Regions from separate parts of the Kitasatospora sp. NBC_01300 genome, predicted to be linked through region 1. Evidence: riboswitches for the same ligand, from Rfam matches in the RefSeq annotation. Region 1 holds a riboswitch; each other region holds the start of a gene.
The links. A riboswitch is a leader RNA that binds a small molecule or an ion and turns the genes downstream of it on or off. The one in region 1 is predicted to bind cobalamin.
Positions count from the first base shown of each region.

Region 2: linked by a shared signal. The riboswitch ahead of OG556_RS12780 (FecCD family ABC transporter permease) and the one ahead of metE (5-methyltetrahydropteroyltriglutamate--homocysteine S-methyltransferase) in region 1 are both predicted to bind cobalamin.
Region 3: linked by a shared signal. The riboswitch ahead of OG556_RS05980 (HoxN/HupN/NixA family nickel/cobalt transporter) and the one ahead of metE (5-methyltetrahydropteroyltriglutamate--homocysteine S-methyltransferase) in region 1 are both predicted to bind cobalamin.
Region 4: linked by a shared signal. The riboswitch ahead of OG556_RS12920 (ribonucleoside-diphosphate reductase subunit alpha) and the one ahead of metE (5-methyltetrahydropteroyltriglutamate--homocysteine S-methyltransferase) in region 1 are both predicted to bind cobalamin.

Region 1 is NZ_CP108409.1:698,067-705,302, forward strand. It holds partial or broken gene OG556_RS36720 (bifunctional 2-methylcitrate synthase/citrate synthase) at 1-63, shown strand, start outside; gene folP (dihydropteroate synthase) at 117-977, opposite strand; gene metF (methylenetetrahydrofolate reductase [NAD(P)H]) at 1,092-2,009, shown strand; gene metE (5-methyltetrahydropteroyltriglutamate--homocysteine S-methyltransferase) at 2,095-4,410, opposite strand; cobalamin riboswitch at 4,575-4,797, opposite strand; gene OG556_RS36740 (ECF transporter S component) at 4,827-5,717, opposite strand; gene OG556_RS36745 (ATP-binding cassette domain-containing protein) at 5,714-7,236, opposite strand, start outside.
Region 2 is NZ_CP108408.1:2,903,335-2,910,570, forward strand. It holds gene OG556_RS12765 (CGNR zinc finger domain-containing protein) at 1-454, shown strand, start outside; gene sodX (nickel-type superoxide dismutase maturation protease) at 501-935, opposite strand; gene sodN (superoxide dismutase, Ni) at 1,159-1,554, shown strand; cobalamin riboswitch at 1,643-1,782, shown strand; gene OG556_RS12780 (FecCD family ABC transporter permease) at 1,872-2,954, shown strand; gene OG556_RS12785 (ABC transporter ATP-binding protein) at 2,954-3,718, shown strand; gene OG556_RS12790 (ABC transporter substrate-binding protein) at 3,741-4,736, shown strand; gene OG556_RS12795 (N-acetyltransferase family protein) at 4,808-5,290, shown strand; gene OG556_RS12800 (anti-sigma regulatory factor) at 5,540-5,950, shown strand; gene OG556_RS12805 (RNA polymerase sigma factor SigF) at 6,110-7,114, shown strand; gene OG556_RS12810 (hypothetical protein) at 7,163-7,236, opposite strand, start outside.
Region 3 is NZ_CP108408.1:1,381,708-1,388,943, forward strand. It holds gene OG556_RS05940 (M24 family metallopeptidase) at 27-1,133, opposite strand; gene rpmF (50S ribosomal protein L32) at 1,224-1,397, opposite strand; gene rpsR (30S ribosomal protein S18) at 1,455-1,691, opposite strand; gene OG556_RS05955 (GTP-binding protein) at 1,704-2,879, opposite strand; gene rpsN (30S ribosomal protein S14) at 2,876-3,181, opposite strand; gene rpmB (50S ribosomal protein L28) at 3,181-3,417, opposite strand; gene rpmG (50S ribosomal protein L33) at 3,543-3,707, shown strand; gene OG556_RS05975 (type B 50S ribosomal protein L31) at 3,790-4,038, shown strand; gene OG556_RS05980 (HoxN/HupN/NixA family nickel/cobalt transporter) at 4,124-5,239, opposite strand; cobalamin riboswitch at 5,269-5,483, opposite strand; gene OG556_RS05985 (ArsR/SmtB family transcription factor) at 5,565-5,948, shown strand; gene OG556_RS05990 (Fpg/Nei family DNA glycosylase) at 5,968-6,777, opposite strand; gene OG556_RS05995 (AAA family ATPase) at 6,858-7,236, opposite strand, start outside.
Region 4 is NZ_CP108408.1:2,936,036-2,943,271, forward strand. It holds gene OG556_RS12910 (glycoside hydrolase family 26 protein) at 1-724, opposite strand, end outside; gene OG556_RS12915 (hypothetical protein) at 865-1,911, opposite strand; cobalamin riboswitch at 2,355-2,497, shown strand; gene OG556_RS12920 (ribonucleoside-diphosphate reductase subunit alpha) at 2,689-5,100, shown strand; gene OG556_RS12925 (ribonucleotide-diphosphate reductase subunit beta) at 5,121-6,116, shown strand; gene OG556_RS12930 (DUF6879 family protein) at 6,546-7,049, shown strand; gene OG556_RS12935 (helix-turn-helix domain-containing protein) at 7,046-7,236, shown strand, end outside.

The DNA.
Region 1 (7,236 bases):
ATCCAGGAGACCAACTCCCTCACCTATCGCGGCTACCCCGTCCAGGAGCTCGCCGCCCGGCGATTGCCTGGGGTCCTTCTGCCCGGTCGGACGTGACATGGCGCGTGCTTCCTCTCTCAGACCCGGTTGCTTCGGATCGCGGCCTCGACCCGGACGGCGTCGGCCGTGTCGCGGACCTCGTGCACCCGCACCGCCCAGGCGCCCTGCGCGGCGGCCAGGACGCTGGCCGCCGCGGTGGCCGCGTCGCGTTCCCGGGCCGGACGGGCCTCGCCCGTGTGCGGGTCGGCCAGCAGCTCGCCCAGGAAGCGCTTGCGCGAGGCCGCCACCAGGAGCGGGCGGCCCAGTACCCGCCAGGCGTCGAGCGACGCCAGCAGCGCCCAGTCGTCCTGCCGGCGTTTGGCGAAGCCGAGGCCCGGATCCACGATGACCTGGGAGGGGTCGACCCCGGCCGACACCACCGCGTCCATCTGCCGTGCGACCTCACGGATCACCTCGGCCGCGACGTCCTCGTACGCGGCCAGCTCGTCCATGTGCGCGGACTGCCCGCGCCAGTGCATGACGACGAAGGGCACTTTGGCCCTGGCCGCGGCGCGGGCCATGCCCGCGTCGGCCCGGCCCCCGCTGACGTCGTTGATGATCCGGGCGCCGGCCTCCACCGCCTCTTCGGCGACCCGGGCCCGCATCGTGTCGATGCTGACCAGGACGCCCTTGTCGGTGAGCGAGCGCACCACCGGCAGGACCCGGCGCAGCTCCTCCTCCTCGGACACCCTGGCCGCTCCCGGCCGGGTCGACTCCCCGCCGACGTCCACGATGTCCGCGCCCTGCTCGGCCAGCAGCAGTCCACGGTCCACCGCGCGCCCCGGATCCAGCCAGCGGCCGCCGTCCGAGAACGAGTCAGGGGTCACGTTGACGACTCCCATCACCGCGCACCGATCCCATCCGGGCAGTCCCGACAATATCTGCGAAGGTCTTTTCATGCCCCCATTGTGCCGCCCGCCCCACCCGTCCCCCAACTCACACCTCCGAGAGAATTCGTATCACAGAGTGGACACCTGAGGACTACCGACAGCCCGGCTGGTTAACCTCCTGCCATGACACTCGGAATTCCCTCCACGCGCACGGATCGGGCGACCTCCGTCCGCGAACTCCTCGCGACCGGCAGGCTTTCCTATTCCTTCGAATTCATGCCGCCCCGGAGCGCCGAGGCGGAGGTCGGACTGTGGAACGCGATCCGGCGCCTGGAAGCGCTGTCCCCCACCTTCGTCTCGGTGACCTACGGCGCCGGCGGGTCCACGCGGGAGCGGACGGTGAACGTCACCGGCCGCATCGCGCAGGAGACGACCCTCACGCCGACCGCCCACCTGACCGCGGTCGGCCACAGCGTCGCCGAGCTGCGGAACATCCTCGGCCACTACGCCGACCAGGGCGTTCGCAACATCCTGGCGCTGCGCGGCGACCCGCCGGGCGATCCGCTGGGCACCTGGCACCGCCACCCCGACGGGGTGGAGTACGCCGCCGACCTGGTGCGGCTGATCAAGGAGTCCGGCGACTTCTGCGTCGGTGTGGCCGCCTTCCCGGACCTGCACCCGAGGTCCCCCGACTGGGATTTCGAGATCAGGCACTTCATCGAGAAGTGCCGGGCCGGAGCCGACTACGCCATCACCCAGATGTTCTTCGACGTGGACAGCTACCTCCGTTTCCGGGATCGACTGGAATCGGCCGACTGCACCGTTCCGGTCATTCCGGAGATCATGCCCGTGACCAGCATCCGGTCGCTTCGGAGGATTCCGACACTGACCACCGCCGCCATTCCCGGCGAGCTTTCCGAAAGCATGCTGAAGCAGCAGGACAACCCGAAGGCCGTCCGGGCTATCGGTATCGATCACGCCACCGGAATGTGCCGCCGCCTGCTCTCCGAGGGAGTTCCCGGGCTGCATTTCATGACCATGAATTTCTCCACGGTGACGACGGAGATCTACCAGAACCTCGGGCTTCCCGGGTCCGGGTGAAACCGGCCGGGCCGCCGTCGGGGCAGCCGCCCCGGCCGGGCGCCGCACAGGATGCGGTGCCCGGCCGGGGCGCGTCACCGGCGGGTCAGCCGGCGAGCTCCGCGCGCAGGTGGCGGGCGGCGCCGACGAGGCTGTCGAGCGAGGCGCGGGTCTCCGTCCAACCGCGGGTCTTCAGGCCGCAGTCGGGGTTGACCCACAGCCGCTCGGCGGGGATGGCCGCGAGGCCCGCGCGCAGCAGCTCCACGGCCTCCTCGGTGCTCGGGACGCGCGGGGAGTGGATGTCCCAGACGCCCGGGCCGACCTCGCGCGGGTAGCCGGCCCCGGCGAGTTCGCCGGCGACCTCCATGTGCGAGCGGGTGGCCTCCAGCGAGATGACGTCCGCGTCGAGCTCGTCGATCGCCGTCATGATCGCGCCGAACTCGGCGTAGCACATGTGGGTGTGGACCTGGGTGTCGGCGCGGACGCCCGAGGTGGCCAGGCGGAAGGACTCGGTGGCCCACTCCAGGTACGCCGGGCGGTCGGCGGCGCGCAGCGGCAGGGTCTCGCGCAGGGCCGGCTCGTCGACCTGGACGACGGCCGCGCCGGCGGCCTCCAGGTCGGTGACCTCGTCGCGCAGGGCGAGGGCGACCTGGCGGGCGGTGTCGCCGAGCGGCTGGTCGTCGCGGACGAAGGACCAGGCGAGCATCGTGACGGGGCCGGTGAGCATGCCCTTGACCGGGCGGTCGGTGAGGCCCTGCGCGTAGCCGAACCAGTCGACGGTCATCGGGTGCGGGCGGGAGATGTCCCCGGCCAGGACCGGCGGGCGCACGTACCGGGTGCCGTAGGACTGCACCCAGCCGTGCCGGGTGGCGAGGTAGCCGGTGAGCTGTTCGGCGAAGTACTGGACCATGTCGTTGCGCTCGGGCTCGCCGTGCACCAGGACGTCCAGTCCGGCCTTCTCCTGGAAGGCGATGACCTCCCGGACCTCGGTCTCCATCCGCTCCCGGTAGGCCGCCGCGTCGATCCGGCCCGCCGTGAGGTCGGCCCGCGCGACCCGCAGTTCGGAGGTCTGCGGGAACGAGCCGATGGTGGTGGTCGGCAGCAGCGGCAGGCCGAGCCGGGCGCGCTGGGCCTCGGCCCGCTGCGGGTAGGCCTGGGCGCGGCGGGTGTCGTCGGCGGTGACGGCGGCGGTGCGGGCGCGCACCGCCGGGTCGTGGGTGATCGGGGAGTTGGCGCGCGAGGCGAGGTCGGCGCGGTTGGCGGCGAGGTCGGCGGCGATCGCCCCCGTGCCCTCGCGCAGGCCCCGGGCCAGCAGCGCCACCTCCCTGGCCTTCTGCTTGGCGAAGGCGAGCCAGCGCAGGATCTGCGGGTCGACGTCGCGTTCGGCGGCGGCGTCCAGCGGCACGTGCAGCAGGGAGCAGGACGGGGCGACGTCGACCCGCTCGGCCAGGCCCAGCAGGGTCGCCAGGGTGGCCAGCGACTTCTCCAGGTCGTTGATCCAGATGTTGCGGCCGTCGACCACCCCGGCGACCAGCCGCTTGCCGGGCAGCCCGCCGACGGCGGCCAGATCGTCCAGGTTCGCCGCGGCGGGCCCCGTGAAGTCCAGTGCCAGGCCCTCGACCGGGGCCTTGGCCAGCACCGGCAGGGCCTCGCCCAGGCGGTCGAAGTAGCTCGCGACCAACAGCTTCGGACGGTCCGCCAGGCCGCCCAGCTCACGGTAGGCGCGGGCGGCGGTGTTCAGCTCGGCCGGGGTGCGGTCCTGCACCAGCGCGGGCTCGTCCAGCTGCACCCACTCGGCGCCGGCCGCCTTCAGGTCCGCCAGCAGCTGCGCGTAGACGGGCAGCAGCCGGTCCAGCAGGGTGATCGGCTGGAAGTCCTCGGCGACACCGGGGGCGGGCTTGGCGAGCAGCAGGTAGGTGAGGGGGCCGACGAGCACGGGGCGTGCGGTGTGGCCGAGCGCCAGCGCCTCCCGGAACTCCCCGACGGCCTTGGCCGGGTCCGCGGTGAAGACGGTGTCCGGGCCGAGTTCGGGCACCAGGTAGTGGTAGTTGGTGTCGAACCACTTGGTCATCTCCAGCGGCGCGACCTCCTGGGTGCCGCGCGCCATGGCGAAGTAGCCGTCCAGCGCGTCCGCCTCGACGGCCGCCCGGTGGCGGGCCGGGATCGCGCCGACGGCGACCGTGGTGTCCAGTACGTGGTCGTAGAACGAGAAGTCGCCGGTGGGCACTTCCAGGACCCCGGCCCGGGCGAGCTGCGCCCAGTTCTCCCGGCGCAGGCCGACCGCCGTCTCCCGCAGGGCGTCGGCGGTGACCGTGCCCTTCCAGTAGCCCTCGATGGCCTTCTTCAGCTCCCGGCCCTGGCCCTGCCGGGGGTAGCCGTACACGGTGGCCCTGGTTGCCGCGGCTGCGGACTTCGTGGTCAAGGGACTCTCCTTCGCGAGTCTGGCTCCTCAAGCACCCGGGGACGGGACGAGGACGCGAAGGGATGACGAACCGGACGGCGGCTCACGTCGATGCGCGTGCCGGACCCGCCTGGTATGGTCGCCGACCCGCCCACGAGGTCACCGGGATATCCGCACGCGGAACGGTCCGCGGGCGGGCAACGGGCAGGTCTTCGGACTCGTGGGCGCACCGGGCCTGTCGGCGTCCGGTACCTACTGGCCATCGCTTCCCAGACCCGTCCCGGGTCCAGTGCGTATGACGGCGGTCGTTCCCACTCACCGCTGCGGGGCAGTCCCGGATTCCCACCGGGTTCCCTCTTGCGACGTCCTGCCTGGCGGGCAGGACGAACCAGCTGCGTCGCCAGCTTAGGGGCAAACCGCCGGGGCCGACGCGGAATTCACGGAAGCCGTCCGCATGGTGAGACTCCCTCGCCGCTCGCGGAGCCGACGGCGGTGCCGTTCGCGGTGCCGTTCGCGGCGGCTCGTCGACCGTCCGGGGCGTCCGGGGCTTCGAAGCGCACCGTGGGCTCGAAGTTGGCGCGGCGGGCCGCGCGGCGGAAGACGGTGAGAACGGCCGGGCCGACGACGAGCACGGCGGTGAAGGTGGTGACGGCCCGGCCGGTGTCCCAGCCGAGCGAGGTGGCGAGGTCGAAGAGCAGGTAGCGGTGCCACTGCTCGGTGAAGGGCAGGCCGGGCAGGTAGGCGATGGAACTGTTCGGGTCGGTGGAGAACGGCCAGAAGGAGAGGTTGAGGAGGAAGCCGAAGAGGTATCCGGAGAACGCCCCGTACGCGGCCAGCATCGCCACCTCCCAGCGCCGCCGCCGGGTCCTCGGCAGGAGCCCGGCGAGCATGCCGACGAACGCGCAGCCGAACATCTGGTACGGCATCCAGGGCCCGACGCCGCCGGTGAGCAGCGCGGAGGCGAACAGCGAGGTGCAGCCGAGGGTGAAGCCGAAGCCCGGGCCGAAGACCCGGCCGGCCAGGACGAGGATGAAGAAGACCGTCTCCACCCCGGCGGTGCCGGCGCCGAGCGGGCGCAGCCCGGCGTTGACGGCGGACAGGACGCCGAGCATGGCGAGGGCCTTGGCGTCGATGCCGCCGGCCGCGATCTCGGCGATGACGACGGCGAGCACCAGGACCAGGAGGGCGCCGAAGATCAGCGGCGGGGCGTAGGAGGAGCCGAACTTTCCGGGGGCGACGACGAACGGCCAGGTGAAGGCGATCAGGCCGATGAAGGCGGCCAGGGCCGCGACGACGCGGGCCCGGCCGGGGATCCGGACGGCGCTCACCGGGCGGCCTCGGCGGGTTCCAGGGCCTCGGCCACCTGCCGGGTGGTCAGGTAGGGCAGCGGGGCGAGGATCTTGGCGGTCTGGGGGGCGAAGGTGGGCGAGGCGACGATGACCTCGGCGGTGGGGCCGTCGGCGACGATCTCGCCCTCGGCCATCACCACCACCCGGTCGGCCGCGGCGGCGACGAACTCGACGTCGTGGGTGGAGACGACGACCGTACGGCCTTCGGCGGCGAGGGCGTCGACGATGCCGGTGAGCGCTTCCTTCGCGTGGTAGTCGAGCCCTCGGGTGGGTTCGTCCAGCAGCACCACCCTTGGCGCGGCGGCCAGTTGGATCGCCAGGACCAGGGCCAGCTTCTGGCCCTCGGAGAGGTCCCGGGGGTGGGTGCCGTCGGGGATCCCGGGGGCGAGTCGGTCGAGGATCTGCCGCGCGGTCGGGCCTGCGGCGGTCGGGCCGGCGGCGGTCGGGCCGGCTGAGGTCAGGCCGGCCGCGCTTCGGGCCTCCAGGTCGCTCTGGGCGAGTTCCTGGGCGACCGTCTCCAGGTACAGCAGGTCGGTCGGGGTCTGCGGGACGAGCCCGACGAGCTGCCGGGCCCTGGTCGCGGAGAGCCGTTTGGGGTCCGTGGCCCGCCCGCCGTCGGCTCCGAGCACCTGCACGCTGCCGCCCTGCCGGGGGCCGGAGCCCTGGAGCGCCCACAGGAGCGAGGACTTGCCCGAGCCGTTGCGCCCCATCAGCGCCGTGACCTCGCCGGCCCGCAGCTCCAGCCCGACCTCCCGGACGGCGGTCACCGGCCCGTACCGGACGACCACCCCCCGGGCGTCCAGCACCCGCTCCCCCGCCACCGCTGCCCGGCGCGGCGGAGGAACGGGCACGTCGTTCAGCCGCTCCCGCAGCGGGGCGGCGGCACGCCGGGCGTCCCGGACGGAGAGCGGCAACGGCCGCCACCCGACCAGCCGCCCGAGGCCGACGACGGGCGGCGCGATCGCGGTGTGCCGGAAGACCTCGGCGGGCGGCCCGTGCACGACCGTGCCGTCGCCGGGCAGGTAGGCGACGCGGTCGGCGTACTGGACGACCCGCTCCAGGCGGTGTTCGGCGAGCAGGACGGTGACGCCGAGGTCGTGGACCAGGCGGGTGATGGCCGCGAGCACCTCCTCGGCGGCGGTCGGGTCGAGCGCCGAGGTCGGTTCGTCCAGGACCAGGACGCGGGGGTGCGCGGTGAGCACCGAGCCGATGGCGACGCGCTGTTGCTGGCCGCCGGAGAGCTCGTGCAGGGCGCGGTGGCGCAGGTCCGCGAGGCCGAGCAGGTCGAGGGTCTCCTCGACGCGCTTGCGCATCACCTCCGGCGGGACGGCCAACTGCTCCATGACGTAGGCCAGTTCCTCCTCCACCGTGTCGGTGGTGAAGCCGGCCAGCGGGTCCTGCCCCACCACGCCCACCACGTCGGCCAGTTCGCGCGGCGGGTGGTGCGCGGTGTCCCGGCCGTCCACGGTGACCCTGCCGCCCAGGGTGCCGCCGGTGA
Region 2 (7,236 bases), on a different replicon from region 1:
CGACGAGTCCGACCTGCCCCGGCTGCGGGCGGTGCGGACCAGGCTGCGCGGGGTCTTCGAGGCCGCCGCCGAGGGCGACGAGATCCGGGGCGTCGACCTGCTGAACAGCCTGCTGATGGAGTACCCGGTCAGCCCGCTGGTCTCCGGGCACGACTACCTGGACGACGCCGGCCGGCCGCGCTGGCACCTGCACCTGGCCGACAACTCGCCCACCGCCACCGCGCACTTCAGCGCGGTCGCCTGCATGGGCCTGGCCGTCCACCTGACCGAGCTGGGCGCCGACCGGCTCGGCATCTGCCAGGCCGCGCCCTGCCGCAACGCCTACCTGGACACCTCGACCAACCGCTCCCGCCGCTACTGCTCGGACCGCTGCGCGACCCGCGCCAACGTCGCCGCGTACCGGGCCCGCAAGCGCCAGGAGGCCGAGGCCGCGGCACTCGGCGCCGCCGGCTAGGCACTGGCCGGGCAGGGCAGGGCAGGGCAGGGCAGGACTCAGGGGGTCAGAGCTCGTCCGCCCAGACGCCCAGGCGGCGGGCCAGGCCCGGCACCCGGGCCAGCCGGGTGCCCAGCAGCAGCCGCTCCAGCCGCCGCCCCGGCGCCAGCCAGGCCGGGCGCGGGCGCAGCCGCAGCAGCACCCGGCCGAGCACCAGCTCGTCCGGGACCGGGCCGTAGCTGCGGCTGTCGCTGTCCACCGGCCGGTTGTCGGACAGCAGCCACCAGCCCCTCGGACGCCGCTCGGCGGCCCGCTTCACCACCAGCAGGTCCTGCTGGAAGGGGTGCCGGAAGAGCACCACCGCGCCGGGCCGGATCGGCGCGCCGTAGCGCACCAGCAGCTGGTCGCCCTCGCGCAGGGTCGGGACCATCGACGGGCCCGCCACGTCGACCAGCCCGAACGGCACCGCGCCGCCGCCCCGCCCCCGGGGTTCCGTGCCCATCGGCTCCGCGCCCGCCGGTTCCGTGCTCCGCGCCACGACTCCTCCTCCCGGACCGCCCGGTCCCAGTCTGCCGTACGGACCGTCACCCCGTTCGATCCGTTCGATGTCCGGATTACCCCGGTTCCGGGTCCGCCTTTTGCCCTAGGCCCACCGCCCGATCGCGAAACCCCGGGTGCGGAAGGGTAATCTCGGGCGCGGGAAGACGATCTAAGGAAGGACTCCCATGTTCTCTCGTCTGTTTGCACCGCGCGCCACCGCCCACGCCCACTGTGACCTGCCCTGCGGCGTGTACGACCCGGCGCAGGCCCGGATCGAGGCCGAGTCGGTCAAGGGCACCCAGGAGAAGTACCAGGCCAACGAGGACCCGGCTTTCCGCACCCGCGCCCTGATCATCAAGGAGCAGCGTGCCGAGGCCGTCAAGCACCACATCTCGGTGCTGTGGAGCGACTACTTCAAGGCCCCGCACTTCGAGAAGTACCCGCAGCTGCACCAGCTGATCAACGACACCCTGAAGGCCGCCTCGGCCGCCAAGGCGTCCACCGACCCCGCCACCGGCCAGGCCCTGCTGGACCTGATCGCCGAGGTCGACAAGATCTTCTGGGAGACCAAGCAGGCCTGAGCCTGACGCGTCGCCACCCGACCGCCCCCGTCCGCGAGCCCGGACGGGGGCGGTCGTGCGTCCACGCCCCATCCGGGCCCGGTAAGGGTTGCCTAGCCTTTACGACTGTTATGCTGCCAGGGCGTCCGAGGGGGAAGTCCGGTGCGAATCCGGCGCTGACCCGCAACGGTGAGCGCGGCCCTGGTGGCCGCGCCAGCCCGATCGCCCCCGGCCGCTGAACTCCCGACAACTCGCCGTGGACTGCGAGGGGATGGCGCCCGGACCCGCCCCCGACCGGTGCCTCCCCCGCGCACCCGCGGCCCGAGGCAAGGCGCACCGTGAGCAGCACCGCAGCCGCGGGCAGTGGCGCAACGAGCCCGCCCGCCCGCCGAATACCCGCCCTCCCGCTCGCCGTCGGCCTGGCCGCCGCCCTGCTGCTCTCGCTGCTCTGCGGCGTGGCACTGGGCGCCTCCGGGATCGGCCTGCCCCGCGCCCTGCGGCTGCTGGCCGCCGGGCTGACGGGCGGACGGCTGGAGGCGGAGGAGGCCGCCGCCTACGCGATCGTCTGGGAGATCCGGCTGCCGCGCGCCGTACTGGCCGCCGTGGTCGGCGCCGGGCTGGCCGCCACCGGGGTCGCCGTCCAGGCCCTGGTGCGCAACGCGCTGGCCGACCCGTTCGTGCTCGGCATCTCCTCCGGCGCGGCCGTCGGCGCCAACGCCGTGCTGCTGCTCGGCGCCTTCGCCTCGCTCGGGGTGTGGGCGATCTCGGCCTCCGCGTTCGGCTCCGCGCTGGTCGCCATGGTGCTGGTCTACCTCGCGGCGCGCACGGCCTACGGGCTCACCCCGCTGCGGCTGGTGCTCACCGGCACCGCGCTCTCCTACGGCTTCTCCGCCGTCACCGCGCTGATGGTCTTCGCGGCCGCCCGCGGCGAGGCCGCCCGGGACGCCATGATGTGGCTGCTCGGCAGCCTCGGCGGCGCCACCTGGGGCTCGGTGCCGATCGCCGCCGCCACCGTGCTGGCCGGCCTGGCGTACCTGGCCTGCTCCGCCGGCCGGCTGGACGCGCTCGCGATGGGCGACGAGACGGCCGCCTCGCTGGGCGTGGACCCGGATCGGCTGCGCCGCGAGCTGTTCGTGGTGACCGCCGCCGTCACCGGCACGGTGGTGGCCGTCAGCGGGGCGATCGGCTTCGTCGGGCTGATGGTGCCGCACCTGGCCCGGATGCTGGTCGGCGCCGGGCACCGCCGGGTGCTGCTGGTCGCGCCGCTCGCCGGGGCGCTGCTGCTGGTCTGGGTGGACATCGTCTCGCGCACCCTGCTGGCGCCCGCCGAACTGCCGGTCGGGGTGGTCACCGCGGTGCTCGGGGTGCCCTGTTTCCTGCTGCTGATGCGCCGTCGCGGCTATTCCTTCGGAGGCCGCTGATGGATCTCGCCCTGGACTCCGTCTCGGTCGAGCTGGCCGGCGCCCGGCTGGTCCACGACGTCACCCTGGACGCCGCCGCCGGGCAGGTGGTCGGGCTGGTCGGGCCGAACGGCAGCGGCAAGTCGACGCTGCTGCGCTGCGTCTACCGGGCGCTGCGGCCGGCCGCCGGGGCCGTCCGGCTGGACGGCGCGGACCTGCACGCGCTGACCACGCGCGAGGCCGCCCGGCGGGTGGCCGCACTCCCCCAGGAGCACTCCGCCGAGTTCGACTTCACGGTGGCCGAGGTGGTCGCCATGGGCCGGCTGCCGCACCGGCGCGGGCTGGGCGGCCCGGGCGCGGACGACCACGCGCGCTGCACCGAGGCGCTGCGCAGGGCCGGCGCCGAGCAGTTGGCCGGGCGGGGCTTCCTGAGCCTGTCCGGCGGCGAGAAGCAGCGGGTGCTGATCGCCCGCGCGCTGGTCCAGGAGCCCCGGCTGCTGGTGCTGGACGAGCCCACCAACCACCTGGACATCGCCCACCAGTTGGACGTGCTGGCGCTGGTCCGGGAGGCCGGCCCGACGGTGCTCACCGCGCTGCACGACCTCAACCTGGCGGCCGGCCACTGCGACCTGCTGTACGTGCTGCGGGCCGGCCGGATCGTCGCCTCGGGGCCGCCCGCCGAGGTGCTCCGACCCGCCCTGCTGGCCGAGGTGTTCGGCGTCCGGGCCACTCCCGTCCGGCACCCGGTGACCGGCGCCGTCCAACTGCTCTTCGACCGGATCTGACCCACCCCCCGAAGGAACCCCCGTGCGCACCAAGGCCGTTGCCATCACCGCCCTGCTCACCCTCGGGCTCACCGCCTGCGGCGCCGAGATCGCCCCGAGCGGCGACGCCACCGCCGCCTCCGCCCACTACCCGGTGACCGTGGAGAACTGCGGCACCAAGCTCACCTTCCCGCAGAAGCCCGCCCGGACGGTGACCAACGACGTCGGCATCACCGAGCTGATGCTCGCCCTCGGCCTGGCCGACCGGATGGCCGGCTACGTGATGCCCGACGACAAGGGCCGGGTCGACCAGGTCGCCTGGAAGGACGGCTACCAGCAGACCGCGTGGCTCTCCAAGAAGGAGATCACCAAGGAGATCGTGCTGGGCGCCAAGGCCGACCTGGTCTTCGCCGGCTGGCACTACGGCTTCGACGAGGGCCGCGGCTTCACCCCGCAGGCGCTGGGGGACCTCGGCATCCCCTCGTACGTGCTCAGCGAGTCCTGCCGCAGCGGCAAGGGCACCGAGCGCGGCGTGATGTCCCCGCTGGACGCGCTCTACACCGACCTGGCCAACCTCGGCGAGATCTTCGACGTCCGCGACCGGGCGGACAAGCTGGTCGCCGGTTTCAAGGCGCAGGTCGCCGCCGCCCCGCAGCCCGAGCGCCGGCCGTCCGTGTTCCTGTACGACAGCGGGCAGGACAAGCCGTACACCGCCGGGAAGTTCGCCGCGGCCGACGAGATCATCGCCAAGGCCGGCGGGACCAACGTGATGGGCGACCTCGCGGACACCTGGGTCACCGCCGGCTGGGAGAGCGTGGTCCAGCGCGACCCCGAGGTGATCCTGATCAACAACTACGGCGAGACCGGCGCCGACGCCAAGCGCGCCTTCCTGAAGTCCTTCCCCCCGCTGGCCGGTGTCTCGGCGGTCAGGAACGACCGGATCTTCGTCCTGGACTACGTCGACCTGGTGGAGAGCCCGCGCAACCCGGCCGCGATCACCGCGCTGGCCGACTACCTGCGCACCGTCCCCGCCCGCTGACCCGCCCGCCTCCGGCCCGGGCCCCGATCCGGGCCTGGGCCGGAGGCGGGGGCGCGCAGTAGGCTCGCGGCATGATCCGCACCGCCGTCGTGACCGACGTTCCCGTCATCCTCGCCCTGATCCGCGAGCTCGCGGAGTACGAGAAGGCCCCGCAGGAGGCCGTGGCCACCGAGGAGCAGCTGCGCGACGCCCTGTTCGGCGCCGACCCGGCGCTGTTCGGCCTGATCGCCGAGGACGACGCCACCGGCGAGCCGGTCGGCTTCGCGCTCTGGTTCCTCAACTTCTCGACCTGGCGCGGCACCCACGGGATCTACCTGGAGGACCTGTACGTCCGCCCGCAGTCCCGCGGCGGCGGCCACGGCAAGGCGCTGCTGCTGGAACTGGCGCGGATCGCCGTCGAACGCGGCTACGCGCGGGTGGAGTGGTCGGTGCTCGACTGGAACACGCCCTCGATCGACTTCTACAAGTCCCTCGGCGCGGTGCCGATGGACGGCTGGACCGTCTACCGGCTCACCGGCGAGGCGCTCGCCGCCGCCGGCGGCGGCGGACACTGAACGGACCGTCCGAACCCCTGCCACCCTGCGTCGCGATGGCTTACCATGAGTGACTCCCGAGCCCCGGCCGGCGTGCGGAAGGCGGTAAGGTCTCAGGCGGATACGCGGCGTCCGGTCGCCCCGCGAAGGGTATGACCGGTACGTACCGCACCACCCCTCTGGACAGTTGGGGCGAAGCAGTTGAGCCAAGCAACAGACAGTGCCGCGGCCACCGGCCCGGAAGCACAGCGCGTCACCCAGGAGGTGAGGGTGTCCCAGATCGACGGCGAGCCCGGAGTGCAGGACTTCGTGGAGGTCCGGCTGCCCGCGGCGGGTGCCTACCTCTCGGTCCTGCGAACAGCGACGGCCGGCCTGGCGGCACGGCTCGACTTCACCCTCGACGAGATCGAGGACCTGCGGATCGCGGTCGACGAGGCCTGCGCCATCCTGCTCCAGCAGGCGGTGCCCGGCTCCGTCCTGACCTGCGAGTTCCGGCTGGTCGGCGACTCGCTGAAGGTGACCGTCGCCGCCCCCACCACCGACGGGAAGGCGCCCGAACGGGACACCTTCGCCTGGACGGTGCTCTCCGCCCTGGCCGGCGAGGTCGACTCCTCGGTCGGCGAGGACAAGACCGTGTCGATCAGCCTGCACAAGAAGCGCGGCGGCCCCGTCGCCCACTAGCCGGGGCGTCGACCAGCACCGCACAAGGGCCGTCCGCCAGGTCCCCGATCAGGGGCCGGGCGGGCGGCGCCCGGTACCGCCCCCCACGCGGTACGACCAACGAGACGATGCCGGGGCCCGAGGGCCCCGGTGCTCCCGGAACGGAACGGGGGAATGGCCGTGAGTGATCTGGACCGTACCGGCCTCGCGACGGCGGGACCTGCCGTACCGACCCAGGCGAGCGTTCCTGGCCTCGCCGCCAACGACGATGCGCACCCGAAGGACGCCCACCGGATGAGCCACCCGACCGAGCCGACGTCTGAACCGTCGCCCGCATCCCCGCCCCCGTCCGATCCGGCGGACGAGGCCGCGGACCTCCGCACCGCGGTGCCCGTCCAGGCACCGGCCCCGGCCCCGCACCGCTCGGGCGCACCGGACCGGGAGGCGGCCCGCGCGCTGTTCGTCCGGCTGTCCGCGCTGCCCGACGGCTCCCCGGAGCGCGTCGAGCTGCGCAACCAGCTGGTGCGGATGCACATCCCGCTGGTCGAGCACCTGGCCCGGCGGTTCCGCAACCGGGGCGAGCCGCTGGACGACCTGACCCAGGTCGCCACCATCGGCCTGATCAAGTCGGTGGACCGCTTCGACCACGAGCGCGGGGTCGAGTTCTCCACCTACGCCACGCCGACCATCGTCGGCGAGATCAAACGGCACTTCCGCGACAAGGGCTGGGCGGTCCGGGTGCCGCGCCGCCTCCAGGAGCTGCGGCTGTCGCTCACCACGGCGACCAGCGAGCTCTCCCAGCGGCACGGGCGCTCCCCCACGGTGCACGAGCTCGCCGAGCACCTGGGGATCTCCGAGGAGGACGTCCTGGAGGGCCTGGAGTCCGCCAACGCGTACTCCACGCTGTCCCTGGACGTCCCGGACAGCGACGACGAGTCGCCGGCCGTGGCGGACACCCTCGGCGCCACCGACGAGGCGCTGGAGGGCGTCGAGTACCGCGAGTCGCTCAAGCCGCTGCTCGCCCAACTGCCGCCCCGGGAGCAGAAGATCCTGGTGCTGCGGTTCTTCCGGAACATGACCCAGTCGCAGATCGCCGCCGAGGTGGGGATCTCCCAGATGCACGTGTCCCGCCTGCTGGCCCGGACCTTGGCCCAGCTGCGGGAGAAGCTCCTGGTGGAGGAGTAGGACTGACGGCCGCTCAGCCGGCGGCCGGCCCCCGACGGCCCTGTGCGCTCAGCCCTCGTGCGACGCGTACAGGGCCGCCGTCGACTTCGGGTTCAGCAGCGCGCCGATGCCGACCAGCCCGA
Region 3 (7,236 bases), on a different replicon from region 1:
CGCCGACGGCCGACGGGCGGCCGCGGTCACAGGGCGAGGAGCTCCTTGGTGGTGATGGTGAGCAGCTCGGGCCCGCCCTCCTCTGGGGGGCGCACCACGAGCGTGTCCTCGATCCGGACACCGCCCTTGCCCGGGAGGTGGACCCCTGGGCCGACGGTGACCGGCACGCGGCTGTCCAGTTTACCCATGTCCGACGGACCGAGGCGCGGCGCCTCCCGGATCTCCAGCCCGATGCCGTGGCCCACCGGGTGCGGGGAGGTCTCGGTGTGGCCGGCCGCCTCCAGGATCTGCCGCGCGGCCCGGTCGGGCACGTACTGCTCCACGCCCGGCCCGAGCGCCTCCCGGCCGGCCCGCTGGGCCCGGAACACCAGCCGGTGCAGCTCCACCTGCCAGGGCGCGGGGGCGGCGCCGATCACGAAGGTCCGGGCGGTGGAGACGCCGTAGCCCCGGTACTGGGCGCCCATCACCACGGTGAGGAAGTCGCCCTCCTCCACCCGGCGGTCGGTCGGCTGGTGGGCGGGCTGGCCGGAGTGGCTGCCGGTGCCGACGGACACCGGGTAGGCCGCCCGGTCCGCGCCGTGGTCGATCATCCGGCGTTCCAGCTCCATCGCCAGGTGCCGTTCGGTGCGGCCGACCAGGATCGACTCCAGCAGCTCGCCGAGCGCCTGGTCGGCGATCTCGGCGGCGATCCGCAGGTCGGCGATCTCGTGCTCGTCCTTGACCACCCGCAGCCGCTCGACCACCTGCCCCAGGTCGGCCAGCCGGGCGCCCTCCACCAGGCTCGCCACCGCGCGGTGGCGGCTGACGGTCAGGTCGTGCTCCTCCACCGCCAGGTCCGCCACGCCCAGTCGTGTGGCGGCGGCGGCCGCCGCCAGGGCGGTGTCCGCCGCGGCCGCCACCGGCATCTGGGTGACGTCCGGCGCGATCAGGTGTTCCCCGGTGTCGTCCGCCGGCAGATCGTCCGGCACTGCCAGCAGCACCCGCTCCTGGGTCAGCAGCAGCGTCGCCCCGCAGGGCGCGCAGCCCGTCAGATACCGCACGTTCGCCGCCCGGGTGATCAGCGCCGCATCGGCCCCGGCCGCACTGCAGTGCTCCCGCACCCGCTCCCGCCGACCCGCGTACGCATCAGACATGCGTCGAGCCTACGAACCCCCACTCCGATCCGCCCGCCGAGAACCCCCGACAGGGCGCGGCCCCACCCCCGCACGCCCCCTCCGTGGTCGCTACGCCCCCTCCGGGTCGATCAGGCCGCGGCGGTAGGCGGGGACCAGGTTCTGGGGGACGAGCAGTTCGCGGCCGTTGAGGGTGATCGGGACGAGCTTCGGGGCCTTGCCCTTCCACTGGGCCCGGCGGTGCCGGGTGTTGCTGCGGGACGTCTTGCGCTTGGGGACGGCCATCGGGGGCTCCTTGTCGGGTGGTGACGGGGCGGTGACGGTGGTGACGGTGGTCGTGGTTTACCGGGTGGCGCCGGCGGCGTACGGGAGGAGGGCCATCTCGCGGGCGTTCTTGACGGCCCTGGCCACGGCGCGCTGCTGCTGGACGGTGAGCCGGGTGACGCGGCGGCTCCGGATCTTGCCGCGGTCGGAGACGAAGCGCCTCAGCAGGTCGGTGTCCTTGTAGTCGATGTGCTCGATGCCGGCCGCGAACAACGGGTTCGGCCGATCCTTGGGCGGGTTCGGTCGCTTACGCACAGTGACGGCTCCTCAGTGAACGGGGTCGAGCAGGTCCCGGAAGGCGTCCGGCAGGGCCTTCCAGCCGGGTTCGCCGGCGGCGAGTTCGGCGTCGGTGAGCAGACAGGAGTCGAGCAGCCCGGTGACACCGTCGACGTCCAGGCCCTCGGCGGTGAAGCTGAGCTGCTGCACCCGGTCGCCGTGCAGAGGGTGCCAGTCGAGGGCGGCGGCGGCCCGGCGGGCTGGCGGGTACAGCTCCCAGGCTGCGTCGGGCAGGGAGGTGAGCCAGGGCCCGCACTCCTCGACGGCGAGGTTGGCCCCCGCGGCGTCCCAGGCCAGCATCAGGTCGGGCCGATTGGCCAGCCAGAAGCGGCCGCGGCTGCGCTGGGCGGCGGGGACGAGCAGCTCCAGCGCCCGGTGCAGCCGCTCGGGGTGCAGCGGGCGGCGGCGCTCCCAGACCAGCGTGGTGACGCCGGCCTCGTCGCTCTCCTGCGGGAGCAGCGCGATCGCCGGGTTGACCCGGTCGCGGGCGGCGGCGACGTCGAAGCCGCCGAGGGCGGCCCGGGTGAGCGCGCCGGTGCCGAGCCGGACGACCCGGGCGGTGGGGTGGAGCTGGCGGAGCAGCGCGAGCCCGGGCGTGTGCGCCGTCGCGCGCGGGACGGCGAGGGTGGTGGCGTACTCGACCTGGTGGGCGAGCGCCTCCGCGCGGGTCCGCTGGTCCTGGCGGGCGGTGTGCTCGCCGTGCTCCACCAGGTCGTCGGAGACGGAGAGTTCGCCGACCAGCCGGTCCGGGTCGACGGCCGTGACCACGCCCGCGAGTTCGACGGCGTCCTCCAGGTGGCGGCCGTCCGCCTCTCCCCCGGCGATCACCTCGACGGCCGGGTGCGGGTCGCTGCCGCCCCACAGTTCGACGATCGCGAGCCCGTGCCGGCCTTCGTCGGCGATCCGCAGCAGTCGCGGCAGCAGGTCCTCGCGCAGGGCGCAGCAGGGGCAGTCGTTCACCAGCGGGACGTCGGCGGCGTCGAACCCGCCTCCGGTGTCGCGCAGTTCGCGGTGGACGACGCCCTGCGAGGCGTCCCGCAGGTCGTGGTGGAGGACCACCGCGTCCACCGCGGCCGCCGCCAACTCCAGGACGGCGGCGCGGCGCTGGTCGGCGTGCAGTCCGGCGACGACCACCACGGGCAGCTTGATCCCGTCCACGCCGCTCACCAACTGGCCTTGCGGACGCCGGGCAGGTGGCCGGCGTGGGCGTGGACGCGCAGGTTGACCCGGGAGAGGCCGAAGGCGCGCAGGTAGCCGCGGGGGCGGCCGTCGACGGCGTCACGGTTGCGGATCCGGGTGGCGCTGGCGTCGCGGGGCTGGCGGGCGAGTTCGGCCTGGGCGGCGGCGCGTTCGGCGGGGGCGGTGCCGGGGTGGGCGATGACCCGCTTGAGCTCGGCGCGGCGCTCGGCGTACCGGGCCACGACGGCGCGGCGCTGCTCGTTCTTGGCGATCTTGCTCTGCTTGGCCATCAGACCTTCCCCCCTCGGGCGCGGATGCGGGCGACGGCGGCCTCGATGCCGATCGTGTCGATGGTGCGGATGCCCTTGGCGCTGAGGGTGAGCCGGACGTACCGGCCCTCGCCGGGCAGCCAGTAGCGCTTGTGCTGGATGTTGGGGTCGAAGCGGCGGCGGGTGCGGCGGTGCGAGTGCGAGATCGCGTTGCCGAATCCGGGCCGACGGCCGGTGAGTTGGCAGTGGGCGGACATGGGTGCTCCCTGGCGTCCGGGAATGGGCAGGACGGAGCTCACGTTACACCAGATGAAAATGACTTCCATTTCGATGTACGGTTTCGTCCCAGCCCCGAACACCCCGCCAACCCGGGAGGACACCCATGGCCCGCAGTGAACTGCGCCCCGTCATCAAGCTCCGCTCCACCGCCGGCACCGGCTACACGTACGTGACCCGCAAGAACCGCCGCAACGACCCGGACCGGATGGTCCTGCGCAAGTACGACCCGGTCGCGCGCCGGCACGTCGACTTCCGCGAAGAGCGCTGAACCCCGCCCGCCCGAGCCGAACCCCACCCGAGCCGAACCCCGCCGGCCAGCCAGCCCACCAGCCCGCCCGAAGGAGCCCGCCATGAAGCCCGGCATCCACCCCGCCTACCGCCCCGTCGTCTTCCGCGACAAGGTCGGCGGCCTCGCCTTCCTCACCCGGTCGACCGTCACCAGCGACCGCACCGTCGAGTGGGAGGACGGCAACACCTACCCGGTGATCGACGTCGAGATCTCCTCGGCCAGCCACCCCTTCTACACCGGCCAGTCCCGCGTCATGGACACCGCCGGCCGGGTCGAGCGGTTCCGCCGGCGCTACGGCGACCGGCACTGACCGGCAACGCCCCGCAACGCCGAAACGGCGCCTTCCCCGGGATCCCGGGGAAGGCGCCGTCGCTGCTCGCTGTTCGCTGCCGTCGCTACTCGGCGGCCGCCCAGCGCTTCTCCACCCGGGCCAGCTTCCAGTAGGCGATCGCCGCGGCCCAGACCACCACGAACAGCCCGGCGATCGCGTAGCCGACGTTGTCCAGCGAGATGCCCGCGATCCAGCCGGTGACCGGGTCGGTCAGATCGAGCTTCTCGTGCAGCACGCCGACCAGTTCGATGGTGCCGATGACGAAGGCCACCGCGATCGACAGCCCGGTGATCGTCAGGTTGTAGTACACCTTCCGGACCGGGTTGGCGAAGGCCCACTGGTACGCGAAGTTCATGAACGTCCCGTCCAGGGTGTCGAACAGGCTCATCCCGGCCGCGAACAGCAGCGGCAGGCAGACGATCGCGTACCAGGGCAGCCCGGCCGCCGCGCCCGACCCGGCCATCACCATCAGGGTGACCTCGGTCGCGGTGTCGAAGCCCAGCCCCAGCACCATGCCCACCGGGAACATCTGCCCGGGCCGGGTGATCGACCGGGTCGCCCGGTTCAGCACCCGGGCCATGAAGCCGCGCGAGTTGAGGTGCTCCTCCAGCTGCGCCTCGTCGTACGACCCGGCCCGCATCGCCCGGAACACCTTGAGTATGCCGAGCAGCGCGGCCAGGTTGAGCGCGCCGATCAGGTAGAGGAACGCGCCGGAGGCCGTCGTGCCGACCATCCCGAGCCACTTGTGGGTGGTCGAGTCGTCGTCCATCAGCGTGCTGGCCAGCTGCGCGCCGCCCGCCACCAGGGCGGCCATCAGCACCACCATCGAGGAGTGCCCGAGGGCGAACCAGAAGCCGACCGAGACCGGCCGCTTGCCGTCCGCCATCAGCTTGCGGGTGGTGTTGTCGATCACCGCGATGTGGTCGGCGTCGAAGGCGTGCCGCATGCCGAGGGTGTACGCGGTGATCCCGAGGCCCACCCCGAAGACCTGGGTGCCGACCGCGTAGTTGTGGGGCGCGACCAGGAAGATGAGCGTCCCGAAGGCCACCACGTGCATGGCCAGGATCACCCCCATCAGCCCGGCCGTGCGGACGGTGTCCTCGCGCTTCCAGCGGAACGTGGGCAGCACGGACGGTGTCGCCGGTGCCTCGGCAGCCGCGGCGGTTTCGGGCAGGGTCATTCGGGTCACGCTCCAGCACCTCGTGGAAACACTTCGTGAGATGCCGTGGCCGGTCTCCTGGCTTACGGGGGTCCCGTACCCGCCTTCCCAGGTGCGCGAGGCTCCCAGTGGCGTCGTGGGTACGGACGTCTCTCCATCGTCGACGATCACGATGGCCCGATCACAGTGGCGAGGGCCGCTCCGGACTGGGACCCCTGAGGATCCGTCACCGGTCTTCCCGAGCACCACGGCGGGGAACACCGTAGGGGCCAGGACCCACCCTTGCAAGGCTGCGTACCTGCGCAGGTGTCCAGGATCACAGGCCCCCTCCTGCAACAATGTGCGCATGCATCTCGTACCGGCCGACCGCGCGGGCCACCGCACCATCGACGGACACCGGGTCTGCGAGGCCATCGCCGCGATCGGCGACCCCGCGCACGTCCGCACCTGGGCCGAGCGGTTCTCCCTGCTCGCCGACCCCGGGCGGCTCGCCCTCCTGCTCGCCCTCCACCGGGCCGGCCCGCTCGCCGTCTCCGACCTCGCCGTCGCCACCGGCATGCGCGACCCCGCCGTGTCCCAGGCCCTGCGGCTGCTCCGCACCGCGGGTGTGGTCGCCGGGGACAAGGACGGGCGGGTCGTGCGCTACCGGCTCGTGGACGAGGCCCTGCGCCCCCTCCTCGACGCGTGCGCCGCCGCCGAACACCACGAGCCCAGCACGGCCGTCGGCTGACCGGCCGGACAGTGCCCGGTCAGGCCGCCTGGCAGGCGGGGCACCAGAAGAGGTTGCGCGCGGCGTGCTGCTCCGTCCGGACGTCGGTGCCGCAGACCAGGCAGGGCATCGCGGCCCGCCGGTAGACGTACACCTCACCGCCGTGGTCGTCGACGCGCGGCGGGCGGCCCATCGCCTCGGGGGTGTGCTCGGGGCGGACGGTGTCGATCCGGCCCGCGCCGACGCCCTCGTGCATCAGGGCGACCAGATCGGCCCAGATCGCGTCCCACTCGGCCCGGGTGAGGTCGCGGCCGGCGCGGTGCGGGTTGATCCCGTGGCGGAACAGCACCTCGGCCCGGTAGACGTTGCCCACCCCGGCCAGCACCTTCTGGTCCATCAGCAGCGCGGCGACGGTCGTCCGGCTGGCCGATATCCGGCGCCAGGCGGCCTGCGGGTCGGCGTCGGCGCGCAGCGGGTCGGGGCCCAGCCGGGCGGCGACGGCGGCCTTCTCCGCGTCGGTGACCAGCGCGCAGGTGTTGGGCCCGCGCAGGTCGGCGTAGCCGTCGTCGTTGGCCAGCCGCAGCCGGACCAGGCCGACCGGCTCGGGCGCGGGCCCGGTGCCGAAGGCGAAGCCGCCGTAGAGGCCGAGGTGGACGTGCACCCAGGCGCCCTCCTCGAAGCCGAGGAACAGGTGCTTGCCGACGGCTTCGGCCGCGGTGAGCAGCTGCCCGTCGATGGCCTTGGCCTCGTCGGCGAACCGGCCCTGCGGGCTGGACACCTCGACCGGGCGGCCGCCGAAGGCCTTCCGGTTCTCGGCGGCGAGGCGGTGGATGATGTGGCCTTCCGGCACGGGCGTCAGCTCCCCCGGGGTGGTTCGACAGGACCCGCACATCATCGCAGCCGGTACCGACACCGCCGGATCGTCGCAGGTCAGCGCACCGGCATGCCCATCAGCCGGGCCAGGATGACGCGGTCCAGCTCGGCGGCGGTGCCGGCCACGTCCAGGTACGAGTTGTCGATGATCGGCAGCCCGGAGTTGTACCAGCCCGCCATCCGGCCGTGGATCCGCGCCACCTCCTCGTCACCGAGCCGCCGGGTGCCGCCGCGCCGGGCGTTGCGGTGCAGCACGGAGTCCAGGCTGGGCAGCAGCACGACCGGGATCATGCCGGGGCCGATGTGCCGCTTCCAGCCGCCGAGGCCGATGGCCGGGCGGTCCGGGAAGACGGCGTCGTCGATGATGCAGGAGATGCCGTTGGCCAGGTAGTTGCGGCAGGCGAAGCCGCAGGTGCGGCGGGCCAGCCGGTACTGC
Region 4 (7,236 bases), on a different replicon from region 1:
GCTCGAAGGACTTGACGTCCGAACCGGGGTAGGGCTGGTGGAAGGACATGCCGACGATCCCGGCCGGCCCCCCGCCGTTGTCGGGCAGTTCGGTGGTGGTGCCGTCGCAGTTGCGCTGGACGCCGGCCGTGCCGTACGTGCCGTCGTCGGCGCGCGGGTGACCGGACCAGACGGCGGAGAGCAGGTCGACGGCGTCGTCGGTGTACTGCCAGCCGGGCCGGCAGGTGGGCCACCGGCCGGCCGAGTAGGAGCGCGGGTCGCCGACGCCCCAGCCGGTCTGGCCGTAGCCGGGGCCGAGGTCGGTCTCGACGAAGCCGGGCAGCTTGCCGGTGAGGTCGGCGGCCTTCTTGTAGTAGTAGCCGACCTGCTTGGTGCCGCGGTAGTCGCCGTACTCGGGGTTGTTGCGCTCGTTGTGCGCCTCGACGTGCTGGCCGATCACCGTCCCGCCGCTCTGCCCGGTGCGGGCCCGGCCCTCCAGGTCGGCGAGCAGCTGCTGGACGGCCCGGGCGTTCGGCGAGGCCTGCGGGTCCCGGGCGAGCAGGTCCCGGCCGACCTCCGGCGGCAGGGTGCGGCCGGGGAGGCCGACCGTCACCGGGACGCGGGCGGGCCGTTCGCCGTCGGCCCGGCCGTCGCGCTGCAACAGCGCCACGGCGCCCGCAGCCACCACGATCCCGGCCGCGGCCAGGACGGCGGGCTTGCCGCGCAGGGCTCTGGGCAGGGCCACGGACCGCTCCTCCGGTTGCTCGCCGGCACCGGCCCAGGCGGACACAACCGGAACACTCGTGCGAATGACTGCCCCGAGAGCCTGCCACACTCCCCCGGCACCGGCGAGCGAACCCGCCGGGGCCGGGGCGTCACGGCGGATCAGCCGGCCGCGGCGGCCCCCGGCGCACCCGGCGCGGCCGCGGCTGCGGCCTTGGCGCGCTGGAGCAGCTGGCCCTTCACGTGCTCGCCGAAGCCGGCGGCCGCCGCGGTGGCGGTGGCGTCGGCGGCGTCGCCGCCCTTCGCCGAGCCCTCGACCGTGAAGTAGGCGTACCGGCCCAGGGTGTTGTGCGTGTTGGTGCAGCCCGGGGTGGCGCAGAAGGCCGGCGCGCCCGGCGCGACGGCGCCCTTGAGGTGGCCGGTGTAGCTCTTCATCGAGGTCTCGGCCTGGATCTTGTGGTCGAAGACCGCCACACCGACGGTGACCGCGCTGTCGCCGGAGACGTAGGTCGCCCGGAGCACCTTCTGGCAGCCCTGGTCACCGAGGACCTTGCCGAGCCCGCCGGTCGTCGAGTTCCCGTCCCAGCAGGGCGAGTCCAGCGAGACGAAGGTCCGGTTCCAGGTGGCGCCGTTGACCGTCACCTGGAGCGCGGAGAACAGTGCCCCCGCGTCCTGCGGCGCCGGGTCGGTGGCGGCCTCCCAGATCGGCTTCGACGGGTCGTCCGGCGCGCCGCCCGGGGTGCCGGACGGGTTCCCGCCCGGGGTCGCGGCGGCACTGGGCGCGGCGCTCTGGGCGGCACCCGATGCGGCGGAGGACGGCCGGCTGGAGGCCGAGGTGACCGGCCCGGCGACCGGCTTGTCGTCGCCGCCCTTCGTCAGCAGCACCGCCCCGCCCGCGATCAGTCCGCCGACCACGACGACCCCGACCGCCACGCCGAGGGCCCGCAGCCGGCGGCGGCGCTTGCCGTCCGCCGCGTTGCGGTCCGCCAGCGCCTCCCAGTTCGGCTCGGAGCGCTGCGGCGCCTGGGGCTGCGGGTACGACTGCGGGTGCTGCTGGGGATGCGGCTGGGAGTGTGCCTGCGGGTGCTGCTGGGGGTACGCCTGGGGGTTCGGCTGCCACTGCTGCCCCGGCTGCGGCAGCGGAGGCTGCCCCGGCGGACCGGGCGGACCGGGCGGACCGGGCGGCGCCACCGGCGGCGCGGGCGGCACCGGAGGCCCGTACGAGGCCGGCGGCGGCCCGAAGCCCCCGCTCGGCGGCAACACCGGGCCGGGCACCACCGGCGGCTGCTGACCGTGCGCGCCCCCCGGCCCGGTGGGAGGCGTTCCCTGCGGACCCTGCCCGGGTGCGCCAGTTCCGTCGCTCACGCGCCCCCTCGCTTCGCTCGATGATCGCTTCGCGAAACGCGCCCCTCGGCGCTTCGCCCGCTCATGCGCCCAGATCGTAGGGCATGCCCCCGGCAACCGGTCCGCCCGGTGACCGTTCCGTATCGAAACCAGGACGACGGGGCCCGGAATCAGGGCGCCAGGGGCTCGGAATCGGGGCGCCGGGAGCCCGGATCCGAGGCGCCCCAAGGCCCCGACCCGCCTCCTCCCGGCACCCCCGGTTATCGCTCCGACACACCGCGCCGTACTACATGTGGGGTCGCATCAGAGAGACACCACTAGATGTATGCTCAATCCTGCTGTCGATGCAGGGGAACCCGGTGCGAATCCGGGACTGCCCCGCAGCGGTGAGCGGGCGGCTCCAGCAGCCGCACCGCGAGTCCGAGTACCTGCCGACGGTGTGCGCACGGGCCCTCCCGCAGAGGCCGCGCCAGCACGAGAACTACCTTCCGGGCCTCGCGGGCGGGCCGGGGACGCCACTGTCGCGCGACGCTTCCTGCGTACGTGCCGTGCTCCCCTGCCCCGAACGGCCCGGTACCCCCCGAGCACCACCGCCGATCGCCGCCAGGAGAGAGCGCCTTGACCACCGCTGCCTCAGCCACCCTGCCCGCCCAGGGCACCGGCCCCGCCCCCACCGACCCGACGGTCTCCGACCCCGGTGGCGCGCTCCTTCGGCTGCTCACCGACCGCAGCGTCGATCTCCCCCAGGTGGACCCCGGCCATGTCGCCGCCGCCGCGCTGCGCGGCCGCCACGCCGGCTCGGACTTCGCCGAGCTGCGCGGGCTGGCCGTGGACGCCGCCGCGTCGATGATCGCCGAGGACCCCCAGTACTCGAAGCTCGCCGCCCGGCTGCTCGCCCTGGAGATCGTCGACGAGGCGAACAGCCAGGGCTCGCGCTCCTTCGCCGCCTCGATCGCCGTCGGCCACGCCGAGGGCCTGATCGGCGACACCACCGCCGCCTTCGTCGCCAAGCACGCCGCCGCCCTGGACGCGCTGATCGACGCCCACGGCGACGACCGCTTCGAGTACTTCGGCCTGCGCACCGTGCAGTCCCGCTACCTGCTGCGCCACCCGATCACCCGCAAGGTCATCGAGACCCCGCAGCACTTCCTGCTCCGCGTCGCCTGCGGCCTGGCGGTCGGCGACAGCGAGCAGTCGGTGCGCGAGGTCGCCGAGCTGTACGGCCTGATGAGCCGGCTGGAGTACCTGACCTCCTCGCCGACCCTGTTCAACTCCGGCACCCGGCACCCGCAGATGTCGAGCTGCTACCTGCTCGACTCCCCGCTGGACAACCTGGACTCGATCTACAACCGCTACGCGCAGATCGCCCGGCTGTCCAAGCACGCCGGCGGCATCGGCCTGTCCTACTCGCGCATCCGCTCGCGCGGCAGCCTGATCCGCGGCACCAACGGCAAGTCCAACGGCATCGTCCCGTTCCTGCGCACCCTCGACTCCTCGGTCGCCGCCGTCAACCAGGGCGGCCGCCGCAAGGGCGCGGCCTGCGTCTACCTGGAGACCTGGCACGCCGACATCGAGGAGTTCCTGGAGCTCCGCGACAACACCGGCGAGGAGGCGCGGCGCACCCACAACCTCAACCTGGCGCACTGGATCCCGGACGAGTTCATGCGCCGGGTCAACGCCAACGAGGACTGGTCGCTGTTCTCCCCCGCCGACGTGCCCGAGCTCGTCGACCTGTGGGGCTCCGACTTCGACGAGGCCTACCGCAAGGCCGAGCTGGCCGGCAAGGCCGTGCGCACCATCCCCGCGCAGACCCTGTACGCCCGGATGATGCGCACCCTGGCGCAGACCGGCAACGGCTGGATGACCTTCAAGGACGCCTCCAACCGCGCCGCCAACCAGACCGCGCTCCCCGGCCGCACGGTGCACTCCTCGAACCTGTGCACCGAGATCCTCGAGGTCACGGACGACTCCGAGACCGCCGTCTGCAACCTCGGCTCGGTCAACCTCGGCGCCCACGTCGCCCCGGGGGCCTCCGTCGACGACCTGCTCGGCGCCATGGACTGGGAGCGCCTCGACGCCACCGTCCGCACCGCCGTGACGTTCCTCGACCGCGTGGTGGACATCAACTTCTACCCGACCACCGAGGCCGGCACCTCCAACTCCCGCTGGCGCCCGGTCGGCCTCGGCGTGATGGGCCTCCAGGACGTCTTCTTCAAGCTGCGGATCGACTTCGACTCCACCGAGGCCGCGCGGCTGTCCACCCTCATCGCCGAGCGCATCATGCTCACCGCGTACGAGCGCTCCGCCGACCTGGCCGAGCAGCTGGGCCGCCACGAGGCCTACGGCGAGACCCGCGCCGCCCGCGGCGAGCTGCACATCGACCACTTCCCGACGGCCGCCCCGCAGTGGGCCGACCGCTGGACCGCGCTGCGCGCCCGCATCGCCGAGACCGGCCTGCGCAACTCGCTGCTGCTGGCCATCGCGCCGACCGCGACCATCGCGTCCATCGCCGGCGTCTACGAGTGCATCGAGCCGCAGGTCTCCAACCTGTTCAAGCGCGAGACGCTGTCCGGCGAGTTCCTCCAGGTCAACCCGTACCTGGTGCGCGAGCTCAAGGAGCTCGGCGTCTGGGACCAGCAGACCCGCGACGCCCTGCGCGAGGCCAACGGCTCCGTCCAGGAGCTGGGCTGGCTGCCCGCCGAGGTCCGCTCGCTCTACCGCACCGCCTGGGAGCTGCCCCAGCGCGCGCTGATCGACCTGGCCGCGGCCCGCATGCCGTACCTCGACCAGAGCCAGTCGCTGAACCTGTTCATGGCGGCGCCGACCATCGGCAAGCTCAGCTCGATGTACGCCTACGCATGGAAGGTCGGTCTGAAGACCACCTACTACCTGCGCTCGCGCCCGGCGACCCGGATCGCCCAGGCCGCCTCCGGTACCGCCCGCGCCGCCGCGCCCGCGCCCGTGCCCGTGAACACCCCGACCCTCACCCCGGAGGAGGAGGCCGCGCTGGCCTGCTCCCTGGAGAACCCCGAGTCCTGCGAGGCCTGCCAGTGAGCACCCCCGACCGCGAGAAGATGCTGCTCGACCCCGGCTTCGAGCTGACCCTGCGCCCGATGCGCTACCCGTCGTTCTACGACCGGTACCGGGACGCGATCAAGAACACCTGGACCGTCGAGGAGGTGGACCTGCACTCCGACGTCGCCGACCTGGCCAAGCTCAGCGAGGGCGAGCGCCACCTCATCGGCCGCCTGGTCGCCTTCTTCGCCACCGGGGACTCGATCGTCTCCAACAACGTGGTGCTGAGCCTCTACAAGCACATCAACTCCCCGGAGGCGCGGCTGTACCTGTCGCGCCAGCTGTTCGAGGAGGCCGTGCACGTCCAGTTCTACCTGACGCTGCTCGACACCTACCTGCCCGACCCCGAGGACCGCAACGCGGCCTTCGCCGCGGTGGAGAACATCCCCTCCATCCGCCAGAAGGCGCAGTTCTGCTTCAAGTACATGAACGCCGTCGACCACATCGACTCGCTGCAGACCAAGGAGGACCGCCGCGCGTTCCTCCTGAACCTGATCTGCTTCGCGGCGTGCGTCGAGGGCCTTTTCTTCTACGGCGCGTTCGCGTACGTGTACTGGTTCCGCTCGCGCGGCCTGCTGCACGGCCTGGCCACCGGCACCAACTGGGTGTTTCGCGACGAGTCCATGCACATGGACTTCGCGATGTCGGTCGTCGACACGGTCCGCGAGGAGGAGCCCGACCTCTTCGACGACGAGATGGCCAAGCAGGTCACCGAGATGCTGGAAGAGGCCGTCGAGGCCGAGCTCCAGTTCGCCCAGGACCTGTGCGGCGACGGCCTCGCCGGCATGAACACCGACTCCATGCGCCAGTACCTGGAGGCCGTGGCCGACCAGCGCCTCGCCCGCCTCGGCCTGCCGATCCGCTACGGGTCCACCAACCCGTTCGGCTTCATGGAGCTCCAGAACGTCCAGGAGCTGACCAACTTCTTCGAGCGGCGCGTCTCCGCGTACCAGGTCGCCGTCGAAGGCTCCGTCGCCTTCGACGACGACTTCTAAACCGCTCAGCCACCCCAGAGGTGCCCCGCCCGGCCCACCGCCGCGCGGGGCACCTCTGTCCGTACCGCCCCGACCCCCCACCCCATCCCCCCGAACTCCCCCGCCCCCACCCGGCGTTCACACCGGTCGGGGCCAGCTGAACCACTTTCCCGTTCCGGAAAGATCGCGTTCTTGACCCTGCACCCAGAGAGCCGGGAGCATCGGCCAAGACAGGAACCACTGGCGACTGGAGGCACCTGATGCTGCGTTGGCTGGCTGGGGACGGGTCCTGCAAGAACGGGAATTGCCCCACTCTGTGGGGCGCCGAGAACGGGGACTACGTGGTCCAGGGTTACGCGATCACCGATCCTTCCCGTCTCGCGGAGTTGAACCTGCCCGACGGCGAGTCGGCGGTCGTGATCCCCGCTACGGTCCTGGAGGGATACTTTCGTGCTCAAAGGTGAAGACTTCGGCCGCCTCTTCGAAACGTTCGAACGAACGGCCTTCCGGCTCGAAACGCTGGCGGTCTACGACGTGGACGAGGAACGCGACGAGTTCGCCGACTTCCTCGCGGGCAAGGGGCTGCCACCCGAATCGTCCGACAACCCTTGGGTCCGCTCCATGACCGACCTGGGCAAGCAGGTGGCCCGGGTGCACGTCCTCCACTCGCCCCTGTCGGACTACCTCCGATACGAGTTGGCGTCGTACCCCGGCAACATCACGGCCGGCGAGTCGATCGGCATCATCGACACGGCTCGGCAGAAGGTGGCCGGACTACCCGACCACGACTTCTGGCTGTTCGATGACGCCCAAGTCTACCGGATGCACTACACGGATGCAGGGCAGTTCCTCGGAGCCGAACTCCTGCCCGACGAGTACCTGAGCGAGTACCAGCAGTACCGGGAGATCGCTCTGACGAACGCCGTGCCCTTCGGGGAGTACTCGGCGGCTTGAGCAGAGAACAGCACAAGGACTTGGGCAAAGCCCTGCGGGCGCTGCGGATCGCCTCGGACAAGACAGCCGAGACCATCGCCCGCAGGGCTTCCATGTCTCCGGCCAAACTTTCGAAGATCGAAAACGGCAAGACCCTGCCGAGCGTGCAGGACGTGGACCTCATTCTGACCGCGCTCGGCATATCAGG